One region of the Thaumasiovibrio clandestinus genome, then DNA from elsewhere that is predicted to be linked to it. Evidence: riboswitches for the same ligand, from Rfam matches in the RefSeq annotation. Region 1 holds a riboswitch; the other holds the start of a gene.
What was found. A riboswitch is a leader RNA that binds a small molecule or an ion and turns the genes downstream of it on or off. The one in region 1 is predicted to bind cobalamin.

Region 1 (3,178 bases):
TGGACAAGCCTCCGACACCAGAGTCAAAGATAACGATCTTCACGGAACAACACCTTCAAGGATCAAATAGGGCGCTATGATAAGCTCAGTGAATAAAAGATGAAAGGGTCAAAAAAACCGCCCGCAGGCGGTTCATTTTAAAATTGATAATCTATCGATAAGTAATAAGCACGCTCTGGAGAAGGATAGCCTCCTGAGGTTTCGTACTTTTCATTCGTTAAATTATCGACTCGTCCACGAATAACTAAGGCAGGCGTTGCCCAATATGCCGCTCCCAAATCCCATAAGCCATAGCTCGACAAGGTTGTAAGTTGACTGAGATCATCGGTCGGCAAATTCGAACGAGAACCAGTATAAACATATGATAATGATAGGTCTAATTCCCCCAGAGATACCTCACTTAACCACTTATAGTTATCTCTAGCACGACGGGCAAGTTGTACACCCTTTGTATCTTCATGTTTTTTATATTCAGCATTCACGGCATGACGAACAATACCGGTATTGAAGTTAACCCCCAACTCCGCACCCTTAATACGCGCATCAAGGTTGTGTGGTGTCCATTGGTCAACATAATAAATCTGTAGGTTGTCTACTTTATTGTCGTAAAGTGCTAGCGACCAGTCAAATAGCGGATAGTAGCCCGTCACACCAATCTCTTTGTTCAGTGACTCTTCTGGTTTGAGATCAGGATTGCTCGCCAATGACGTAAATGACGGCGCTTTGAAAGCGGTACCAATAGACGCGGTCACTTGATGAGCCGCATTTAACTGATAGGCCGCCCCTAATGACCATGTATTATACGTATCGTACTCATCATGCTGGTCAACTCGTGCACTCGCTTGGACGGTTAGCGCAGCAAGCGTATAAGTTGTAGCGCCATAGATACCGGTGACATCACGCTTTTCACCTGCGGCACTATGAGGCCCCCCCCAACTCAAAGCGTCATCACCTAACACCTCTCTTCGCCAGTCAACACCACCATTGATGATCACATTTGAGTTGACTTGGTATTGATTAATCCACTGCAGATTGGTTTGTTCAACATCAAGATGCGAGACAGTCACGGCACCACCATTATACGTATCGACATTCTCGCTACGCTGATAGCTTGCGAGTATCGACGTACGATACTTGTCCGATTGATACTCTGCACGGCCAGCAATATTCAACGATTGGCTATCATTGTCAGCGATGACTGTTTCAATACAATCAACCCAAAAATCATCATAAGTTTTGCAATGATTATACTGAGCCGTGTTGTCAAACCAACGCAATGAACTAAACGCTGTCCACTGCTCAGAAAGTTGGTGCTCATAATTAATCATCCCTTGGCTGCCTTCAAAGCCATGCCGGTCATCATCGTTCAAGCCAGGTTGTGGGTTAACATTAAAGCCATCGGTTTGTTGAAAGCCTGCCGCCACTTTTAAGTGGCCGTTGTCCGATACATCTGTTGTTGAAGAAAAACTGGCCTCTGCATAGGCATTACTACCACCACCTAACGAAATAGAGCGGCTTTCACTGCCACGCTGAGAGCGAGTAATGATATTTAACACACCACCAATCGCATCAGATCCATACATTGCAGCCCCAGCTCCACGAATCAATTCCACACGCTCAATCTGAGTAATAGGGATTCGATTAAGGTTAGTACCACTCGTAATCGAATCATTCATACGAACGCCATCGATCAACACCAGAGTATGATTAGAATTCGTGCCGCGTAAGAAAAGTGATGCTCGTTGACCAATACCACCATCAACGGAAACTTCAACGCCAGGGAGGCGACGCAACACATCCGTTAACGTTTTGGCTTGTGACTGTTCAATATCCTGCTTTGTAACCACTGAAACAGGTGCAATGACGTTATCTATTGACTGTTCAAAACGAGAGGCGGTAACCACCATTGTTTCATCAGAAGAGATAGTAGAAGAGGGTTGCTGCGCAAGCGCAGCCATTGGCAGCAATCCGGCTACCCATATTGTTTTAGACATATTAGATCCATAAACGCGTGAATCGAATGATGTCAGGAAATCCTGATACCATATTGTGAACCAGCTGATATCCGGACTTAAGAAAATAAAAACAACCACGACTCATTCATCAAAGAGGCAAAATTCGCCCAATGATTTTAATTTGAGTTCCGCAGCTTTTCCTTCCTATCACCGTTGCGCGTCAGTTCCGGATTTTCACCGGATTCCCAGCTGAGATTTAAGCGACGCAATTATATACAAATCACTTAGTTATTAACACAGTGAGGGCTAGTAATTTATACTGACATACTCCCGCTCTTCGACGTTTAGTTCCATCTTTATGTACACCGTTAACACAAAAAAGAAATTTGCGAGAACATTTGCAAAACGTGGCAGTGTCGGTTCAAAGTGAATTCCAGACTCATCTAGGCGATGCAGTAAACGAACGGTTTTCTTTGCATGGGTGCGACACAGGTGCAGAGCAGGGACAGGCATTGGCCCCTGTGGCAATACAAAGCGGGTGATTCGCCCCTTGGTGCGCTGATTATAATCGTCGTAACGGGCAATTAACCAAACAATATCCTCTTCAAATATGCCATTTTTGCCACGAACTGAACCATTCAAGTGATATATCAGCTCTTGTAACTTATTTAGGTCATCTCTTATTTCAGCGAATGATTCTGGCAAATAGGCTAAAACCAGCCCTACCTGACTACATAGCTCATCCACATGAATTTCATAGTCACACGTCATCTCCGCTTCGTACACAAACGGATAGCATAGCTCTTTAATATTCCTTGGTTTTCTAAAGTTCATTTCTACTTCTTACTCTTATCAACATTTATTCTCTAAATACGCTTACTCCCCTTCCGCCACCATACAGATTTGTTGATGGTGAAAAAGTCAGCAAAAAGACTGGACAAAACCACTTAGCTTCATACAATTTGCGCTCCTTTTTGTGAAGAAGTAGGTCTCGCTGTATGAGCAACACTCAGATTGATATCAGCCAGTATCAAAATCAACTCGATGACAAGGCTGTTCGCCTCGACGCGATGTTTGCCGATTTTGATACACCGACGCTGGATGTATATTCCTCTCCCGCCCAGCACTACCGTATGCGTGCTGAGTTTCGGGTATGGCATGAGGGTGATGACCTCTACTACATCATGTTCGATCAGAAGACCAAACAGAAGTATCGTGTCGAT
Region 2 (3,178 bases), on a different contig from region 1:
CGCTTTGCGCATGGCCCAGATGGCACGGGTTTCACCCGATTGTTTAGCGTGTTCTATCACCTCGGGATCGCTAATAAAACAGTACGTTTGATTTCCAAAAATCTCTGTGCGACGCGGGCTGATACCACTGGTTATCATGGTGACATCACTAATTATCGCGCACCCTTGCTGCAACGCAGTCACCCCCGCATCAATGGCACCCTCACTAAAGCGATATAACTTTGCAAACTCAAAATCACCTGTGGTATGAATAGCACGCCTGACTACAGGCCACTGCTGAGCGTCGAACTGATGGCCACCGTGGTACGCTTCAATTTCATGATCGATGATAGAAAACGAATCGGTCTCTATTTGATGACCTTGCTTGGTTATCTGCTGCATGTTGGCTACTTGTGTCGAGTCCATTCTGTTATCCATAATAATTTGCTGTCCATTTTCGCTTGCATTAATACTTGCAGCATCGCCCCAGTGGCTGGCCGTTGAAATCAATTAACACGACATCCACCTCAAGTGCATTATTGATGTAACTAAGCACATGTTGGCGAGCCTCATAGCAAAGCCGATTAAAGAAAGGCCCAGCTTTTTGTTCTCGCACCAAATCCAATGCGTGTCGCCCAGTGTTGGCTTTTGCAATTTTTGCACACACAAGTGAAGAGATACCTTCCTCTAGGGCTAACTGAGATAAATAGTCGAAATCTATACCGTACCCAGACACATGGGTCATCATTCGTCCAGAGATAAGCTTGCCCATCTTTCCGATCATGGTGACCAGTGTGACTTGCTGTAACTGATAGCGTTTGGCCGCACGTAATCCAATGCCAATAAAGTCTCCGGCTTGAATAAGCGCCATTTCATCAAGTTCTGGGAACAATATTTTTGCGGCGTTCTCCGAGCGGCTACCTGTCGTTAGTACCACATGCGTTAGTTGGTTAGCGTTCGCGATTTGAATAGATTGACGAACAGATGCAGCATACGCAGACGTTGAATAGGGTTTTACGGTACCACGGGTTCCAAGAATGGAAATTCCACCGATAAGCCCCAAACGCGCATTGATCGTCTCTTTAGCAGCGAGTTCGCCTTGTGGAACAATAATGGTTAACTCTATACCTAATTCATCTTGCAGATCTAAAGGGGCATTCAGCCATTCTAACTTAGCCATCTCAACGATATTGGCATAAGGCACTGGGTTTATCGCTGGCCTGCCGACAGGTAGTTCTAAACCGGGCTTAGTGACGACAGCGACACCTCTCCCCCCCTGCAAAGAGATACCTTTTTGTGAGGTCAGTCGAGCTAAGCACTGAATTTCTAAACCATGGGTGCAATCGGGATCATCACCTGCGTCTTTAATCACGCCAGCCAATACTGAATCGCTAATGTCTAGACGGTGTATAGAGAATGTTGCCCAATCACGATTGGGGATTTGAATGGTAATCCCACTGAAGGGGCGTCGTTCAATCAAGGCTTTTACCGCAGCTCTTGCTGCCGCAGCCGCAAAAGCACCAGTAGTGAAGCCACCACGGAGATCTTGATTTGATTTTGAACGTTTTAGTTTGCCCACAAAGTGTCTCAATGCTTGTTTGATTACAATAGGGGCAGGAGTCGATATCAATAGATAAACGACGCTGAGTGCTCCCGCCCAGGTAGTTATTAGTTTTGTCGTTATTTAGCAGGCTCTGACTTACGAAATTACTTTCGATTACAGTTGCGGGTACAGTACAGGATTTTCACCTGATTCACTTTAAACTGGCACGTTAATTGGCAGTTACTAAATAATTGTTAATGTGAAAGTATCTTCACTTTCGAATAAAATATACCTAAATTGAACGCAAAGAGAAAGCATGAATTAAAATCAGCATTGCTAAAATATCACCTCTCGTTTCAATTTGATAAAAAAACCACACATCAAACGTATCGAAAATCAATCTAACTTATTGATTTTTAGCTATTTAATTTAAAGCACCATCGAAGATAACGTTACCAAAAAAATTATTATAAAAGATACATTTTAAGTATACCTTTACCTAATAATACGCACGGTAAATAAGAAATATTCGATACAACTCACCTTACATTAATTTTCAAAACGTTAAAATAGACAGTAAAAACATAGCTACTTTCAATCATTCATAAAAAGCAATAAGGCACTGCCTAATACAAACGTTAAAATACAAGTATTGATTTAAATCAATACTTGTATTTAGTTACTCGAGTTTCAAATGGTAATGTGACAGGCATCATCTGCATGTTGAACGCTATTGTTATACGACATAAATGAGTTAAACATCAAAAGCAGGAATATTACTGACATTTAAAATAGCCAAGGAGCGTACAATAACGCTCCTTTTGTAGCTAAAACAGTGGCACTTACACGGTTACACCTGCGTCTTCAAAGCTCGCCATATTATTGTAAAATTCAGCCGCAGCGTTAACCAACGGATAAGCTAGAGCAGCGCCAGTTCCTTCGCCTAGCCTCATATTGAGTTCAAGCAATGGCTTAGCATTAAGGTAGCTAAGCACACTGTGATGGGCACTCTCTTCTGAACGATGGGCAAACAGTAAAACATCTCGCACATTAGGCTCTATGATGGTTGCCACATATGCCGCCACGGTGACAATAAAGCCATCGACTAAAACAGGGACGCGTTGTTGCGATGCCCCAAGAAATCCTCCCACCATTTGGGTAATTTCAAAACCACCAACTTGACGCAGCAGTTCAAGTGGCTGATCTAAACATAGTTGAACTCGCGACAACGCCTGTTCAATTAGCGAAACTTTCTTATTTAACTGAGCATCGTTAATACCCGTCCCTTTACCAACACAGTTGGCGACAGGCTCACCACTAAATGCTGCAAACAACGCCGCTGCACTACTGGTATTCCCAATCCCCATCTCTCCAAACATCAATAAATTACTGCCTGATGCTATCTTTTGTTGCACCAACTCACGCCCCAATGCTAATCCTTGATCAACTTGCGTTACGCTCATTGCTGCTTCATTTGCCAGATTTTTAGTAATACTACCCAAACGCTGTTTCACAAAATCTGGAGAAGGGTGTTCAATGTCAGTTAAGATCCCAGTGTCAACGATGGTCAGAGGAATATTATTCGCACGGCAGAAACAGTTTATCGCCGCACCTCCAGCCAAAAAATTCTGAACCATCTGAGTCGTCACCACACTT

Region 2: it holds a riboswitch for cobalamin, as region 1 does, so the genes downstream of both, ACKLNH_RS00470 (cobalt-precorrin-5B (C(1))-methyltransferase) here and ACKLNH_RS15165 (TonB-dependent receptor domain-containing protein) in region 1, are expected to answer to the same signal.

Annotation. Positions count from the first base shown of each region.
Region 1 covers NZ_JBLBVL010000012.1:96,427-99,604, reverse strand. Annotated here, with positions in the region: gene murI (glutamate racemase) at 1-43, opposite strand, end outside; gene ACKLNH_RS15165 (TonB-dependent receptor domain-containing protein) at 138-1,994, opposite strand; cobalamin riboswitch at 2,041-2,258, opposite strand; gene ACKLNH_RS15160 (ATP--cob(I)alamin adenosyltransferase) at 2,262-2,789, opposite strand; gene trmA (tRNA (uridine(54)-C5)-methyltransferase TrmA) at 2,954-3,178, shown strand, end outside.
Region 2 covers NZ_JBLBVL010000001.1:94,867-98,044, forward strand. Annotated here, with positions in the region: gene ACKLNH_RS00465 (precorrin-8X methylmutase) at 1-405, opposite strand, end outside; gene ACKLNH_RS00470 (cobalt-precorrin-5B (C(1))-methyltransferase) at 446-1,558, opposite strand; cobalamin riboswitch at 1,649-1,785, opposite strand; gene cobT (nicotinate-nucleotide--dimethylbenzimidazole phosphoribosyltransferase) at 2,365-3,178, opposite strand, start outside.